One region of the Streptomyces sp. NPDC048196 genome, then DNA from elsewhere that is predicted to be linked to it. Evidence: riboswitches for the same ligand, from Rfam matches in the RefSeq annotation. Region 1 holds a riboswitch; each other region holds the start of a gene.

What was found. A riboswitch is a leader RNA that binds a small molecule or an ion and turns the genes downstream of it on or off. The one in region 1 is predicted to bind cyclic di-AMP.
Positions count from the first base shown of each region.
Region 2: it holds a riboswitch for cyclic di-AMP, as region 1 does, so the genes downstream of both, AB0E02_RS33185 (M23 family metallopeptidase) here and AB0E02_RS07615 (M23 family metallopeptidase) in region 1, are expected to answer to the same signal.
Region 3: it holds a riboswitch for cyclic di-AMP, as region 1 does, so the genes downstream of both, AB0E02_RS31090 (NlpC/P60 family protein) here and AB0E02_RS07615 (M23 family metallopeptidase) in region 1, are expected to answer to the same signal.
Region 4: it holds a riboswitch for cyclic di-AMP, as region 1 does, so the genes downstream of both, AB0E02_RS28185 (transglycosylase family protein) here and AB0E02_RS07615 (M23 family metallopeptidase) in region 1, are expected to answer to the same signal.

Region 1 is NZ_JBEZMM010000004.1:188,912-193,086, forward strand. It holds gene AB0E02_RS07600 (GNAT family N-acetyltransferase) at 1-219, opposite strand, end outside; gene AB0E02_RS07605 (HPr family phosphocarrier protein) at 352-633, shown strand; gene AB0E02_RS07610 (GntR family transcriptional regulator) at 962-1,651, opposite strand; gene AB0E02_RS07615 (M23 family metallopeptidase) at 1,834-2,634, opposite strand; cyclic di-AMP (ydaO/yuaA leader) riboswitch at 2,647-2,800, opposite strand; gene AB0E02_RS07620 (pitrilysin family protein) at 3,066-4,175, opposite strand, start outside.
Region 2 is NZ_JBEZMM010000054.1:21,256-25,430, forward strand. It holds gene AB0E02_RS33185 (M23 family metallopeptidase) at 19-1,419, opposite strand; cyclic di-AMP (ydaO/yuaA leader) riboswitch at 1,431-1,585, opposite strand; gene AB0E02_RS33190 (DUF2332 domain-containing protein) at 1,880-3,139, shown strand; gene AB0E02_RS33195 (PP2C family protein-serine/threonine phosphatase) at 3,263-4,175, opposite strand, start outside.
Region 3 is NZ_JBEZMM010000045.1:43,906-48,080, forward strand. It holds gene AB0E02_RS31075 (MFS transporter) at 1-76, shown strand, start outside; gene AB0E02_RS31080 (ATP-dependent Clp protease proteolytic subunit) at 480-1,115, shown strand; gene AB0E02_RS31085 (hypothetical protein) at 1,121-1,429, shown strand; cyclic di-AMP (ydaO/yuaA leader) riboswitch at 1,737-1,910, shown strand; gene AB0E02_RS31090 (NlpC/P60 family protein) at 1,915-2,388, shown strand; gene AB0E02_RS31095 (GNAT family protein) at 2,446-3,093, shown strand; gene AB0E02_RS31100 (ATP-binding protein) at 3,307-3,735, opposite strand; gene AB0E02_RS31105 (8-amino-7-oxononanoate synthase) at 3,974-4,175, opposite strand, start outside.
Region 4 is NZ_JBEZMM010000036.1:50,118-54,292, reverse strand. It holds gene eno (phosphopyruvate hydratase) at 111-1,391, opposite strand; gene AB0E02_RS28185 (transglycosylase family protein) at 1,696-2,352, opposite strand; cyclic di-AMP (ydaO/yuaA leader) riboswitch at 2,360-2,568, opposite strand; gene AB0E02_RS28180 (transglycosylase family protein) at 2,781-3,797, opposite strand; gene AB0E02_RS28175 (cytochrome P450) at 4,048-4,175, opposite strand, start outside.

The DNA of each region.
Region 1 (4,175 bases):
GTCGTGGTGGGTGAAGCGGTGCACATCGCGGTCGGACAGGCGCGGGTAGGGCGCGAAGAAGCGGTAGTACTTGGACTCGTCCGAGACCTGCTCGTAGAAGGAGACCAGCCGCTCGGCGTCGTCGGGGGTGATGGGGCGGATCCGCGCCGTGCCGCCGTCACGCAGCACCACGTCGGCTTCCCAGTGGGTCGGGTATGCGTGGTCCGGCGGCTTCTGCATGCGGACAGCGTACGACCGGCCACCGACAACCGGCCCGGCGCGCGTAATGTCGAGGTCGAGGGAGTCTGGGAGCAGTCCCGGCAGCGTGAGAGAATGGTCTAGACAACAGTCACGACTTTGAAGGGCAACACCATGGCTGAGCGCCGCGTCAATGTCGGTTGGGCCGAGGGCCTGCACGCCCGCCCCGCATCGATCTTCGTCCGGGCGGCCACCGCCGCCGGCGTCCCGATGACGATCGCCAAGGCCGATGGCAACCCGGTCAACGCGGCCTCCATGCTCGCGGTCCTGGGCCTGGGCGCCCAGGGCGGCGAGGAGATCGTGCTGGCCTCGGACGCCGAGGGCGCCGAGGAAGCGCTCGACCGCCTGGCCAAGCTCGTCGCCGAGGGTCTCGAAGAGCTCCCCGAGACGGTCTGAGTCCCCCGGGACGTCCCTTCGTGCGGCGGCCCCGCCACGGTGACCTGAAGAGGTGCCGCGGCGGGGCCGTTCTGCGTGCCGGAGAAATGTCGTTCCGGGAAAAGCTCGTTCCTGGCGAAATACCGCCGTCCCTCGGCCACGCAAATGCCGTGCCGACCGCCACGGAATTTTCATGGCTTGGGGCCGGTACGCGAGGGAAAGGCATGCACCGGAAAGCCTGCGGTGTCATATACGTGCCGGAAAGCAGGCAGGTGCCGAAACCTGAAATCAAAGGCGGAAACCATCGCCGCCCCGGAAAACGCACACCCCTTTGTATACGGCCCGCTTGTTAAGAACGGGCTCGCGCTGTGTTGACGGGCCGTTTCGTATCGCTCACGTCGGGTGCCGCGAGGCGCCGCAGCCGGTACACCGGGAGCGACCGCTCGATGTGCGCCGCCATCAGGGCCCGGGCCCGTTCCGCGTCGCCCCGGGCCACCGCGTCCAGCACCGCGCCGTGGTCGTCCCAGGCCTCACCGGCCCGCGGCGTCGGCTCCGTCGCATACATCCACTCGATCTTGCGGCGCAGCTGGGTCAGCAGTGCGGTCAGGCTGGGGCTGCCGGCCGCCTGGGCCAGCGTCTCGTGGAACCAGCCGTCGAGTTGGCGCAGGTCGGCGGGGCTGCCGTGGCGGGCCCGCTCGCGGCCCAGCCGTACCAGTCCGCGCAGCACCTTCAGATGCGCGGGGGTGCGCCGGGCGGCCGCGCGGGCCGCGCCCAGCGGCTCCAGCAGGGCGCGGATGTCGAGCAGGTCGGCGGCCTCCTGCTCGGTGGGCTCGGCGACGCAGGCGCCCGCGTGGTGGCGGGTGGTGACGAAGCCCTCCGACTGCAGGGTGCGCAGCGCTTCGCGGACCGGCACTCTGGAGACGCCGTAGCGCGCCGCCAGGATCTCCTCGATCAGCCGGCTCCCCGGCGCCAGTGCGCCGGAGACGATGTCCTCGCGAATCGCCGTGCACACCGCATGCGCGGAAATATGGCCTCGCATCGATCGTGCCTCCGCCGTAATCCCCGGAAAACGCCGCCGGTCGGCGGCTTTTCCGAGACTCTATTCGACCGGCGCGGCTTTTCCGACGGACTCCGCGTATTCGGCGATATTTTTTGGCCAGCCGACGCGGGGCATGAGGAGGCGTGCGCTGAGGGCGTGGGGCGGGCCGGTCGGACGCCGACTCAGACGTTGACGCCGTGCGACCGCAGATACGCGATCGGGTCGATGTCGGAGCCGTAGTCCGGGCCGGTGCGGGCCTCGAAGTGCAGATGCGGGCCGGTGACGTTGCCGGTGGCCCCGGAGAGGCCGATCTGCTGGCCGGGGGTGACGGTCTGGCCGACCGAGACGCCGATCGACGACAGGTGGCCGTACTGGGTGTACGTGCCGTCGTGCATCTTGATCACGATGTTGTTGCCGTACGCGCCGCCCCAGCCGGCCTCGACGACGGTGCCCGCGCCGACCGCGTGGACGGAGGCCCCGGTGGCGGCGTGGAAGTCGATGCCCGTGTGACTGCCGGACGACCACAGGCTGCTGGAGGCCTGGTAGCCGGTGGAGACGTAGGAGCCCGCGACGGGGGCGACGAAGGCGTTCAGGCGCTTGCGCTCGGCGTCCCGGGCGGCCCGCTCCTTGGCCTCGCGCTCCGCCTTGGCCTTCTTCCTGGCCGCCTCGGCGTGCCGCTCGGCCTCCGCCGCGCGCTTCTTGGCCTCGGCCTCGGCCTTCGCCTTCACGGCGGCGACCTCGGCGGCGGCCTGCTGGGCGTCGGCCTGGACCTCCAGGCGGTGGGCGAGTTCGTCACCGAGCACGACGGCCTGGGTGAGACCGGTGTCCTGGGTGCGCGCCTCGTCGGTGGCGGCCATCGCGGGCGAGGCCAGGGAGGCGACGACTCCGGAGGTGGCGAGGGTGGCTATGCCGGCGAGGTTGCGGGTCGTCCGGGCGCTGCGGCTGGCCCTGCGGTGCTTCCCGGTGGCACGGGTGAACGCCATGTGCTGGCTTGTCCTTTCCTTCCCTCTCGCCTACCGGGTTAGCTGACGGGTTCGGAGCAGGAAGGTCTCCTACGGGCTCCTCCGGAGAGGGGCCCGATTCACCCCAGGGACGTGGGTCCCCGGCTCCCCTGGCTCGCGCCGTAGGGGGACTCGGCGATGACTGTCCGGTGCCACTGTTGTGGCGGAGTTGTGACGAACAGCCGGACCGACGCTAATCGGGGCCACTTTGCGGAGCCAAACGGAACGGCAATTTTGTGCGGGATGCCACAAGTTCCGGCCCAACAGGCCCTCACAAACCGGACATACGGCGGACACCGACGGGCTTCGGCCGGACTCCGGCCGACTCCGGCGGACATGCGACGGCTCCCGTGGTGAGCGAACACCACGGGAGCCGGTCAGAACGTGACGCATCGTCATGCGCCAAGGGAAGGCTAGCCGCTGACGACCGTCACCTCTCCGATGCCCAGCGCCTTGACGGGCTCGGTGATCTGCGCGGCGTCGCCCACCAGGACGGTCACCAGGCGGTCCACCGGGAAGGCGTTGACGGCGGCGGCGGTCGCCTCGACCGTGCCGGTCTCCGCGAGCCGGAGGTACAACTGCGCCTGGAAGTCGTCCGGGAGCTGCTGCTCCACCTGGTCGGCGAGGGTGCCCGCGACGGCCGCCGCGGTCTCGTACTTGAGCGGCGCCACCCCGACGAGGTTCTGCACCGCGACGTCCCGCTCCTCGTCCGTCAGCCCCTCTGCCGCGAGGGTCCGCAGCACCTTCCAGAGGTCCTCCAGCGCCGGCCCGGTGGAGGCCGTGTCCACCGAGCCGCTGATGGCGAGCAACGCCGCGCCGGTGGCGCCCTCGGGGGACGTGGGAGCCGTGGAGCGCAATACCTGGCCGAAGGCGCGCACCCCGTAGGTGTAGCCCTTCTCCTCGCGCAGCACGCGGTCCAGCCGGGAGGTGAGGGTGCCGCCCAGGCAGTACGTGCCGAGCACCTGGGCCGGCCACACGCGGTCGTGCCGGTCGGCGCCGATCCGGCCGAGGAGCAGCTGCGTCTGGACCGCGCCGGGGCGGTCCACGATCACCACGCGGCCGGTGTCGTCGGCGGCGATCGGGGTGGCCTTGACCGGCTCGGCCGTCGAACCGCTCCAGGCGCCGAGGGTGTCGGCCAGCGCCGCGGCCAGGTCGATGTCGGTGAAGTCACCGACGATCACGGCGGTGGCCGTGGCGGGCCGGACGTGCGCGTCGTAGAAGGCGCGCACGGCCGCGGCGTCGATCCGCGCGACGGTCTCCTCGGTGCCCTGGCGGGGGCGGGAGATCCGCGCGGTGGCCGGGAACAGCTCCTTGGAGAGCGCCATCGCCGCGCGCCGGGCCGGGTTGGCGAGCTCGTGCGGGATCTCGTCGAGGCGGTTGCGGACCAGCCGCTCGATCTCGCTCTCGGGGAAGGCGGGGGCGCGCAGCGCGTCGGCGAGCAGGCCGAGCGCGCGGGTCAGCCGGGACGCCGGGACCTCCAGGGAGACGCGTACGCCGGGGTGGTCGGCGTGCGCGTCCAGCGT
Region 2 (4,175 bases), on a different contig from region 1:
GCCGCCCGCCCCGCTTCGTCAGACGTTGACGCCGTGGTCGCGCAGCCAGGGCATCGGGTCTATCGGGTCGCCGGCGCCGGGGCGTACCTCCAGGTGGAGGTGCGGACCGGTGACGTTGCCCGTGGCGCCGACCCGGCCGATGACGTCGCCAGTGCTGACCTTGCCCGAGGTCTTGACCATCGAGGACAGGTGGCAGAACCACAGCTCGGTGCCGTCGTCGAGGGTCAGGACGATGCGGTAGCCGTACGAACCGGCCCAGCCGGCCTGGGTGATGGTGCCGGAGTGCACGGCCTTGACGGGCGTGCCGGTCGGGGCGGCGAAGTCCTGGCCGGTGTGGTCCGCGACCCAGCGGTCACCGGCCTGACCGAAGCTCGCGGTGAGGGTGTACGAGGAGACCGGGGTGATGAAGCTCTGCGCCAGTTTGGCGAGGCGTTCGGCCTCGACCTTACGGCGGGCCTCCTCCTCGGCCTTGCGCTTGGCCTCGGCCGCTGCCTCCTTCTTGGCGGCCGCGGCCTGCTCGGCGGCCTTCAGGTCCGCGGCGGCGTCCGTGGTGGCCTGCTTGATCGCGGCCTGCTCGGCGGCCTCGCGGGCCTCCTGCTCGGCTGAGCCCTGCTGGGCGTCGGCCTGCTGGAGGATACGGCTGCGCAGCGCCTCACCGGCGTCCGCGCCAGAGCCCGAGCCCGTAACCGCGTCAGAGCCGGAGCCCGTGCCCGTGCCCGTGCTCGATCCGGCGCCCCCGCCCGTACCCGTGCCCGCGTCCGTGGTGGACGGCGAGCCCGGACCGGCGTTCCCGGTGAGCGGGTCGGCGGGAGTGGTGGCGGAGGAAGAGGCGGAAGCGGTGTGCGCGCCCCCATCGGTGTGCGAACCGCCGTCGGATATCAGGTCGCCGACGCCGGGCAGGGAGGCGGCGTCCGGGAGGTGGTCGGAGACGGCGTCGGCCACTCCGCCGAGGTCGGGCATCGAGATCGGCACCGGCGGCCGGCCCTCGGCCGTGGCCATCCCGCCCGCGCCGACCGCCGCGATGACGCCGACGCCCAGGACCGTCCCGCCGCGGGCGAGTCCACCGCCGCGCTGCTTGGCCACCCGGTGCTTGCCGCGGGCCGGGCGGACGGACTCCTCGGTGGGGTTCCATTCCTCCCACTGGCCGTCGGCGTCACCGTTCGCCTCACCGGCCGCCGCGAAGCGGGTGTCGGTGCCGACAGTGGTGTCGGCACCGAAAGCAGCGTCAGTGGCGAAAGCAGCGTCGGTGCCGAAAGCAGCGTCAGTGGTGAAAGCGGTGTCGGTGACGGCTGCGGTGTCGCCGGGATGCGCGAAGGCGTGGGGGGCGCCTGACGCGTACCGGGCGTACGGGGCGTCCGGGCCCCGGTCGTCGGAGTCGTAGGCGGACGGAGCCTCGGGGCCAGGCCTGTTGGACGCCACGGGGGCGCACTCCTTTCCTTCCTTCTCGCCTACCGGGTTAGCTGACGGGTTCGGAGCAGGAAGGTCTCCTACGGGCACCCTCTGGCGAAGGCGTCCGATTCACCCCAAGGTGGTGGTTCCCCGGTTCCCTTGGTGCAGTTCGAGGTGCTGGAGGTGCGTGAAAAGCGCGTGCGGGATTCGGCGTCGGCGCACGGTGCCGCCTCTTGCGGCGGCTGGGACGACCGCGCTGCGTTATCGGACAGTAATAGAGATCGCGACGGTTTTCCAAGCCTTCCCGGGAATCCATATGCCTCGCGCACCAGCTTTGGCGTGGTGTTTTCCGGTCACCATGGCCATAAATCGGGCGAGTTGACCGCACCGCCCCGTGCCGCGTCTAAACGATCTCTCGATGATTGTGCGTCAGTTGTTATGCGGAGGGGTGCCTGCCCATTACGGAACGTGAAGACAGTAACGTCGGATCATGGTCGTCAACGCCGAGCGCCCTGGACACTCCCTGCACCCCGGACACTCCGAGCGCCCCGGACCCTTCGAAAGTCCCGGATACGCCGAGAGCCCCGGACCCGCCGAACCCCTCCGCAACGCCGGTCACGGCCGCCACGGCCGTCCCGGCCACGGCGGAGTCCCGACCGGAAACGCCCAGGAGGTGGCGCGGCGGTACCAGGAGTTCTCCTGGCGCGAGGCGCGCGGCCGGTCCGACGCCCACGAGGAGTTGAGCGCCCGGATCGGCCAGGACCAGGAGCTGTGCGAGCTGCTGGCGGGTTCGCTGCCGGCCGGCGACAAGCAGCAGCCCCAGCTCCTGCTCGCCGCCGTACGCCATCTCGACGGGCCGCACGCGGAACAGGGCCCGCGCGGCGCGGTGGCGTACGGGCGCTGGCGCGAATGGACGATCCGGCACTGGGACCAGGTGCGGGACGTCATCATGCGCCGCGGCACCCAGACCAACGAACCGGCCCGCTGCGCCACGCTGCTGCCGCTGCTCGCCCGGCTGCCCCAGCCGCTGGCCCTCCTGGAGGTCGGCACCTCGGCCGGGCTGTGCCTGCACCCGGACCGCTACCGGTACGCGTACGGACCCTGGTACGGGGAAGCAGGCGATCCGGCGGCCCACGCCCCGCTCGTCGACGTAGGCGCGGCCGACAGCCCCGTGGTCTTCCACTGCCAGGTGCAGTCGCCGGGGCCGGGGGCGGGGGCGGCGGAGCAAGGGGCGTCGCACGTCCCCATCCGCCTGCCCGAAGTCGTCTGGCGGGCCGGGATCGATCTCGCACCGCTCGACCCGGTCGCCGACCGGGACGACCTGCGCTGGCTGCAGTCGCTCGTGTGGCCCGGCGACGAGGCGCGGGCGGCCCGGCTGTCCGCGGCCGTCGACGCGGTGCGGGCGGTGCCGCGGCCGCGGATCGTCCGCGGGGACCTGATCGACGAACTGCCCGCTTTGGCGGCCGAGGCGCCGGCCGGGGCGACGCTGGTCGTGTTCCACACCTCCGTGCTGAGCTATCTGCCGTACGCCCGGCGCGAGGAGTTCGCCCGGCTCGTACGGTCGGTCCTCGACGGGCGGGACGGCGGCGGGCACTGGGTCTCCCAGGAGCACCACTCCGTACTGCCGTGGCTCCCGCTGCCCGCGCACCACACCCCACGCCCGGACGACCCGCTGCAGCTGACGCTCGCCCTGGACGGGCACCCGGTCGCGCTCACCGGGCCGCACGGACAGAGCTTCCGCCCGCTGTAGGCGGCCCCCGGCGGGTGCCTGGCAGCGGCCGGCCCTGCCGGGCCCAGGCCCAGGCGCACCCTTGTCAGCCCCTCCGCCCGCCGTAGTAGTGCGCCGCGCGAACCGGCCCGGAGCGCCGAGCCCTCACTCCCCCATCGGCCGCTGCACCGCCAGCAGGGCCATGTCGTCCGCCGGGTCCCCGCCCGTGTGCCGGGCGACGTCCTCGATGAGGGCGTCCAGGAGGCTGCCGGGGCCCGGGAAGTGCCGGCCGCGGAGCTTGTCGGCCGGGTCGTAGAAGCGGCCGCGCAGGTCGCGGGCCTCGGTCACACCGTCCGTGAAGAAGACGAGCAGCGAACCGGCCGGGAAGAACGACTCGTCGGAACGGTCCGGCCAGCTCGCCACCTCCCTCATCCCCAGCGGCAGCGCAGGCACGGCGGGCGTCAGCTCGCACAGCCCGCCGTCCGGGCCCAGCAACAGGGGCGCCGGGTGGCCGCGGTTGAGGACCCGCAGCACGGGCCGCCCGTCGGCGGGGATCTCGGCCAGGACCGCGGTGGTGAACCCCTCGTACCGGTCGAGCCCCGCGCGCCGCCCGCCCTCCCGTTGCAGTGCCCGCTCCAGCCGGCCGGCCACCGCCTCCAGGGTGGCCTCCTGTTCCGCCGCCTCCCGGAAGGCGCCGATGACGACCACGGCGGACTCCACCGCCTCCAGCCCCTTGCCGCGGACGTCGCCGACGATCAGCCGTACGCCGTGCGGGGTGTCCTGCACCGCGTAGAAATCGCCGCCGATCCGGGCGTCCGCCCGCGCGCCCACGTACCGGGCGGCGACCGCGAGCCCGCCGAGCCGCTCGGGCGGCGCCGGCAGGACGGCCCGCTGCGCGGCCTCCGAGACGTCCCGTACGGACGCCAGACGGGCGTCGGACCTCCGGACGACGCGGTTGATGGCGAGCGCCAGCAGGGCGACCACGAAGACGGTCGCGATCTCGGTCACCGACTCGTGGGTGTCCTGGGCGGCGCTGCGGTACGTCACCACCAGGGACTCACCGGCCATGGCGGCCAGG
Region 3 (4,175 bases), on a different contig from region 1:
GCTTCAACGACCGAGGCGCCCTGCTCGCCACTATCGGTATGGGAGCCCTGTTCATGCTGACGATGATTCGCGCTGATTCTCATCGACCGAAGCGGCCGCAAGCCACGGCTCGTTCACGGTGCGCTGGGCATGAGCGCGGGCAAGCGGACCGATCCTGTTTGGTTCGGATCCCGATGTCGGGGAGGCGCTTGCCGATCTGGCTGTCGGTGACAGGGCACCCTGGACGACCGCCCGGGAACAGGCAAGGAACGTCGTCCGGCGTGCCGACCTCGGCCCTACCGCGGCGAATCACGACAAGCTCGCGGACCAGGCTGACCATGGACGCCCCCCAAACGGTGACAAGTGATGTGAGACATGAGCCCTCACCAAGGAGCAAAAAGCCCCATCTGACCTGGGCATTTGACTTGATCACTAAAATCGGGTCCCATTCTAACGGGATGTACGTCCTGTACATTTTCTACAGAGGAAAGGGGCCGGCCATGCTGCGACCGACCGCCCGCTACGTCCTTCCGGAGTTCACCGAGCGCACCACGCAGGGGACGGTGACGATGGACCCGTACTCCAAGCTGCTGAGCGAGCGGATCATCTTCCTGGGGACCCCGATCGACGACACCGCCGCCAACGACGTCATGGCGCAGCTGATCCACCTCGAACACGCCGCGCCCGAGCGGGACATCTCGCTCTACATCAACTCCCCCGGCGGCTCGGTCACCGCGATGACCGCGATCTACGACACGATGCGCTTCGTGTCGTGCGACGTGGAGACCGTCTGCCTGGGGCAGGCCGCGTCCTCCGCCGCGGTGCTGCTGGCCGCCGGCGCCCCCGGCAAGCGGCTGGCGCTCCCGGGCGCCCGGGTGCTGATCCACCAGCCGTCGGTGAGCGAACCGTTCGAGGGCCAGGCCAGCGACCTCTACATCCAGGCGCAGGAACTGCTGCGCAGCCGCGCCATGCTGGAGGAGATGCTGGCGCTGCACACCGGTCAGCCCCGCGAGCGGATCGCCGCGGACATCGAGCGCGACAAGATCTTCGACGCCCCGGCCGCGCAGGCGTACGGCCTGATCGACGGGCTCACCCGTAACCGCAAGCAGTCGGCCGACCAGCACGCGGGGCGGTGAGCCGGATGTGGCCGCCGGAGACCCCGCCGCTGCCCGCGCTGACCCGCGCCGAGGGGCAGCTGATCGACTGCTACCTGGAGGCGCTCGACCTGCTGGGCCGGATCAACCCGGCCCGCGGCGGCGGCACCTACCAAGCCCTGCGCGCCGCTCAGGCACTGGTGAGCAAGGCCGCCGAACTACGGGACGCGCTGACGCTGATGCACAACCGGGGCGAGCACGAGCGGCACGGCGAGACGCTGGCCCGGGCCCTGCGGGTGCTGGACGGGGAACGCCGGGCCGGATACGTGACGGTGCCGCCGGCCCGGGAACCCTGAGCCGACACGCGCGCCCGCGCTGCCCGGACGGCGTAGCGTCCGCGCGTGCGGTAAGGGGGCGACGAATTGCGCGGGGCACCGGAATTACTGCGGTTACCGATGTTTCGCCCCAGGTCCGGGGGGTGCCGCAGGCGCCTCTCAAGCGCGTAACGGGGCAAATCCCACCATTCGGCGCAACTGTGGCGCATGTCACATTCGGCATTTTCAACTCGGAATTCGGGTGGCGGGTGCGTGAGGATCCCTTCGACGACAAGACCCCGCCACAGCGACGGGGCGGTCCGGCCGGGCGCCTAATCCCGCCGCCGTGCCGGATGTCCGGTCGATGCGTGTGGATCGGCGGGAGCGGAGGACCCGAGCAGTACGGGGTCCGGGGCCCGCACGGCCCGACGGACTCCTTGGGGTGAAGCCGTGGAAGCGGCCGGGCATCTTCGCCTGCCCGAACCCGACAGGTCTTCCTTCGCAGGCGGCTGACGAAGGGTTTGCGCATGACCGTGCGCACGCATACGCCACATCTGCTGGCCCGCGCCGGCGCCGTGTCCGCACTGGCACTGGCCACGCTCGGCGGGACCACGCTCGCCCCGGGAACCACCGCCGACGCCGAGGCCGCGACCGTCTCCGCACATGCGCTGCGGATCGCGGCCTCCAAGCGGGGCTCGCCCTACCAGTACGGGGCCATGGGGCCGTACCGCTTCGACTGTTCGGGCCTGACGGTGTACTCGTTCAAGCGCGCCGGCCGGGAGCTGCCACGCACCGCCGCGCAGCAGTACGGCCAGACCCGGCACATCCCGGCCGCCGCCCGGAAACGCGGGGACCTGGTCTTCTTCCACTCGGGCACCGGCATCTACCACGTCGGCATCTACGCCGGGCACGGCCGGATGTGGCATGCGCCCAAGGCCGGCAGCGTGGTGCGGCTGGAGAGGATCTGGAGCCGCGCGGTCTCGTACGGAAGAGTGCGCTGAGCTGCGGCGACGCCGGACGCTCGGTGAAGTGTCAGTGGGCCCCGGTAACTTGACGGGGTGACCTCGGAACTGAGCAAGGTGCTTACGGCCGCGGCGCGGGGCTGCTTCCCGCCCGCGGACGGTTCGGTGACGGTGCTGCCCCCGCCGTCCCCGCGGGACGTGGGCGTGGTGTCGTTCACCTGCCATGCCGTGGTGTTCGCGGACGTGGAGCCGTCCTGGGTGCACGACCGGACAGCCCCCGGCGACCTCGCCGGACCGCTCAGCCCGCCGTTCCTCACCGCGCTGGGTGAGCGGACCGGCCGCGAGGCCAACAACATCGACCTGGCCACGGTCGCCGAGGCACTGCCCGGCCCGCCGCCGCTGGAGCTGGTGGAGACCACGGACCGCAGCCATCCGCGGATCGTGCGGGCCCTGCGCCACCGCGACGAGGTGCGGGTCTGGACGACCGGGGACGGCGGGACGCTGGTCATCGGCCGGGGCGTGGCCGGCCGCCTTGAGCTGGCGGTGGAGGTCGAGGCCGCCGGCCAGGGCCGCGGTCTCGGCCGCCGGCTGGCGCACGCCGCCCGCCATCTCATACCGGCGGGCGAACGGCTCTGGGCCCAGGCCGCCCCCGGCAACGCCCGCAGCGTCCGTGCCCTGCTGGCCGCGGGGTTCGTACCGGTGGGCGCGGAGGTGCTGATGGTGCCGGTCGGCGGACGCGGCTGAGCCGTAGCCGCTGCGTGGGCAGGGCGCCGGTGGTGGCCTCCGGCTCGCGGGGCTTCCAGCGCGTGAAGCTCCCGGCGCGCGGGGCGCCCGGTGCGCGCCGCCGCGCGGCGCGTTCGGCCGCCCCGCCGTGCCGTGACGTCGGGCTTCCCCTCACAGCGGGCTTCCCATCACGGCGGCCTTCCGTTACGGCGGCCCTCCGTGACGGCCGCGCCGTCAGCCGACCGCGATCCGCCAGGGCAGGCTGATCCAGACGGTCTTGCCGCCGGTGTCGGTCGGGACGACGGAGAGCCGGCCGCCGGCCTCCGCGGCGAGGAAGCGGATGATGACCAGCCCCCGGCCGTTGTCCTGCTGGACCGCGGCGGGCAGCCGGCGCGGGCGGCGCGGGTGACTGTCGGTGACCCCGACGCGCAGTTCCTCGTCGCGGTCCAGGCGGAGTTCGAGGGTGAAGGTCGGGGACCGTCCGAAGGTGTGCTGGACGGCGTTGGTGGCGAGTTCGGAGACGATCAGGCGGACCGCGTCGGCGGTGGCGGAAGCGGCGGGCAGACCCCATTCGGTGAGCACCGCGAGGGCGTGTCCGCGGGCGAGGCGGACCGATTCCGGGGCGCTCGGCAGGGTGAGTGCGGATTCCTGGTGGTCTGCCATCGCGACGCCGTCCCTTTCCCACCGAGGCCGGCTCCGGTCCGCTGACCGGTGAGCCGGCGTGCCGCTCGGGTCAACGATGCGGCCTCGGGCTTCTGCTGGAGCGCCAGACTGCCACCCGTGCCCCCGGTGTGGTGCTCGATCCAGCAACATCTACAGATATCTATCGCTCGATGCGGTGAACTCTGCGACGGGAGACCGGATAGGGGACGCCGTGCCGGTCACCCAGCGTCACCGAGGATCAGATCATCGACGGCGCGGTGGCGACGATCGTCTCCACCGCTTGGTCGAGCTGCCCCTCCGTCAGGTCCGCGCGGGCGGTGAGCCGCAGCCGGGAGATCCCGTCCGGCACGGACGGCGGGCGGAAGCAGCCGACCGCGAGACCGGCCGTGCGGCAGTCGGCGGCCCAGCGGACCGCGGCCTCCGGCGAGGGGGCGCGGACG
Region 4 (4,175 bases), on a different contig from region 1:
CCGTCGCCGGGGACGTACGGGGCGCTGGGCGGTCGGCTCGCCCGATCAGCCCTTTCGGGCCCCGGGTCGGGCCGCCCCGGCGGAACCGCGGGGCGCCGCGCTTCGGAGCGTCAGCCCTTGAAGCGGGGGAACGCGCTGCGGCCGGCGTACACCGCGGCGTCGTCGAGGATCTCCTCGATGCGCAGCAGCTGGTTGTACTTGGCGACGCGCTCGGAGCGGGCCGGGGCGCCGGTCTTGATCTGGCCGCAGTTGGTGGCGACGGCGAGGTCGGCGATGGTGACGTCCTCGGTCTCGCCGGAGCGGTGCGACATCATGCACTTGAAGCCGTTGCGCTGGGCCAGCTCGACGGCGTCCAGGGTCTCGGTCAGCGAGCCGATCTGGTTGACCTTGACCAGAAGGGCGTTGGCGGAGCCCTCCTCGATGCCGCGGGCCAGGCGCTCGGGGTTGGTGACGAACAGGTCGTCACCGACCAGCTGGACCTTGGCGCCGAGCTTGTCGGTGATGACCTTCCAGCCGGCCCAGTCGTCCTCGAACAGCGGGTCCTCGATGGAGACCAGCGGGTACGCGTCGACGAGCTCCGCGTAGTACTCGGTCATCTGGGCGGCCGAGCGGGACTGGCCCTCGAACTGGTACGAGCCGTCCTTGTAGAACTCGGAGGCGGCGACGTCCAGGGCGAGCGCGATGTCCTGGCCGGGGGCGTAGCCGGCCTGCTTGATGGCTTCCAGGATGAGGTCGAGGGCCTCGCGGTTGGAGCCGAGGTTCGGGGCGAAGCCGCCCTCGTCGCCCAGGCCGGTCGACAGACCGCGCTCCTTCAGGACCTTCTTGAGGGTGTGGTAGACCTCGGCGCCCCAGCGCAGGGCCTCGGAGAAGGACTCCGCGCCGATCGGGGCGATCATGAACTCCTGGATGTCCACGTTGGAGTCGGCGTGCGAGCCGCCGTTCAGGATGTTCATCATCGGCACGGGCAGGACGTGCGCGTTCGGGCCGCCCAGGTAGCGGAACAGCGGGAGGTCGCTGGCCTCGGAGGCGGCGTGCGCGACGGCGAGGGAGACGCCGAGGATGGCGTTGGCGCCGAGCGAGCCCTTGTTGTCGGTGGCGTCCAGGTCGAACATGGCCTGGTCGATCAGCCGCTGCTCGGTCGCGTCGTAGCCGACGAGCTCCGGGCCGATCTGCTCGATGACGGCCAGGACGGCCTTCTCCACGCCCTTGCCGAGGTAGCGGTTGGGGTCGCCGTCGCGGAGCTCGATGGCCTCGAAGGCGCCGGTCGAGGCGCCGGACGGCACGGCGGCACGGCCGGTGCTGCCGTCGTCGAGGCCGACCTCGACCTCGACCGTGGGATTACCTCGCGAGTCGAGAATTTCGCGGGCTACGACGACGTCGATGGACGGCACGTTGTCTCCTTCATGGGTGTCTGGAGTTGCAGCACGAGCCTAACGGCCCGGGGGGCGTCCGCCTGCCCTTGGCCCGCTCCGTGGGACGGAATAACCCCACAAGCAGCGCAAAGGCCCAGCTCATGGGGCGTTTGCCGCAACGTTCGCCGAGCGGGGAAAGTCCGGCGGAACGGCCGGCCGGCGGTGGCGGGGACGGCGGTGGGAAGGACGGGGGATACGACAGAAGCCCCGCCGCGGCGCGCCGGGGGGAGGGGCGCGCCGGACGGGGCCGGTCTCACCAGGGGTGTCCCGGTGCGGGGATGGCTCAGACGTGCAGCTTCTGGCCCGGGAAGATCAGGTTGGGGTTGCCGCCGATGACGGACTTGTTGGCCGCGTAGACGGCCTTCCAGTGGGTGCCGTGCGCCTTGGCGATCTTGGCGAGGGTGTCGCCCGCCTTGACGGTGTAGTTGCCGTGGCCCTGGTTCTTCTTCGGGGCGGCCGGGGCGCTCTCGTGCTTCGGGGCGGCCGGGGTGCGCTTGACGGCGGCGTCGCTCTTCGCCGGCGCGGACTTGGCCACCGGGGCGCTGGTGTTCAGGTCGGGGGACGGACCGCCGGAGGTCAGGCCGCCGGCGCCGGCGCAGGACCAGGCACCCGGGCCCTGGAGGGCGAGGAGCTTCTCGGCGGCGGCGATCTGCTGGGACTTGGTGGCGAGGTCCGCGCGCGGCGCGTACTTGGTGCCGCCGGCGGCGGCCCAGCTGGAGTTGGAGAACTGCAGGCCACCGTAGTAGCCGTTACCGGTGTTGATCGACCAGTTGCCGCCGGACTCGCACTGGGCGACCTTGTCCCAGGTGGCGACGGAGGCGGCGGAAGCGGAGGTGGCGCCCATCAGCGGGACGGCCACGGCGGCACCGGCGACACCGGCGAGCGTGGCGACGCGGACGGCCTTGGAGGGACGACGGTGCTTGCCCTTGTTGATCAGCATGGTTCGTTCGTTTCCTCACCGACGCCTGCGAGGTGAGCTGTCGGGTTCGGACTGATGAGTCGCCCGGCCGGTGCCATGGGCACCGGGCTTCACCCCAAGCCGGCTGACCCGCTTTCACGGGCCGGGCCGGCGCCTACCTTGGTTCCCCCGCTCCTGCCTACGGCGCTTGCGCGTCAACTGCCTCCGACCACCGGCAGGATTCGGCGTGTGATCGAAGGGGCCCGCTTTGGCGAGCGGTGATGACCGTAATCAGGAATCCCCGTGGCGTTCAAACCCCCCCAACTGGACCGAGTTGACCATTTTTGATCACGGAGGGGTCGTAAACCCGCAGGTGGGGACCGGTGCGACGGCGGTGGACCCTTCGGGGCCCACCGCCCCACAACGAGACGCTTGTCTCACTTTCGCCAAAGCGGGCCAAAACCGGCGAACTACCCTGCGGACTGGCCGAGATCGAGCTGCTGACCTGGTTGGATCAGGTCCGCGTCGGAGCCGACGACGTCCTCGTTGCGGTCGTAGAGCGCCGGCCAGCCACCCGGCAGCCGGTGCGCCTGGGCGATCGCTGACAGGCTGTCACCCGGCTGCACGGTGTACCCGTCGCCGCCCGCCGGGGGCGTCCGGTGCGCGTCGTCACCGCGCGAGGCGTGCCGCCCGCCGGCCGTCCGGCCGGTGCCGTCCTCCTCGCCCGGGTCCGCGCCGCCGCGGTGCCGGCCCGAACCGCCCGGCACGCCGTCCGTCCCCGTACCGCCCTGCGACCCGTCCTGCGGCCCGTCGGAGGCCGTGCCGTCCGCGGAGCCCGTACCGCTGCCGTCGTCCGTGCCGCTGCCGTCGTCGGAGGGGCCGGGGGTGCCGGACGGGTCCTCGCCCCGGTCGCCCGGTGTCGCGTCGCCGGACGGCCCGGAGGTCCGGTCGGGGCCGGGGGACGATTCGCCGGTGCCGGCGGAGTCCGAGGGGGCGGGAGTGGACGGGGACGGCGTGGTCTGCGACGGCTCGTCACCGGCCGGCTCGTCACCCGCATCGCCACCGGGGTTGTCGGCCGTTCCGTCGTGCATCCCGGTGGAGCCGGTGGAGCCGTCGTCGTCCGAGGGGTCGGGTATCGGGGCGCTGGTGCCGCCCGGGTCGACCTGCGGCGCCCGGCCGTCCTTCGTCAGGCCGGCGTTCACCGCACAGCTCGGCCAGGCGTCCGGGCCGAGGTCGTCGAGGATCGTCTCGGCCACCGCGATCTGCTGGGCGCGGCTGGCGAGGTCGGGCCGCGAGGCGTAGGCCCCGCCGCCGTGCCGGTCCCACATGTCCTGGGTGAGCTGGAGGCCCCCGTAGAAGCCGTTGCCGGTGTCCGAGCTCCAGATGCCGCCGCTCTCGCACTGGGCGACCCGGTCCCAGGTCGCGGTGTCGGCGGCGTGCGCGCCACTGGCGGAGAGCAGGGGCAGTGCGAGTGCCGAGCCGGTCACTCCCGCCGTGACAAAGATGGCCGGTGCTTGACGGGGGCGACGGTGTCGGCCGTTCCCGGAACGCATGCGGATGCCTTTCGCGCGGCGGTTGAGTTGTCGCGATCCGGCGGCTTCCTCGGCAATGTGTTCGAGGAGCCGTCGATCGTGGATCGAAAGGTAGCCGGGGTCACGGGTAGTCACAAGTCGGTGTAGCAAAGATCACGCGCAGGTCACGTCCTGACGCTCTGTCACCACCGGCCTTCGCCGCTGGTCAGGGCCGCTCGGGCGCGAACTCCACCGGCAGCGACCGCAGTCCGCGCATGATGAGCCCGCCGCGCCAGCGCAATTCGCCCGGTTCCACCGCAAGCCGGATGTCCGGAAGCCGGGTCAGCAGCGTGG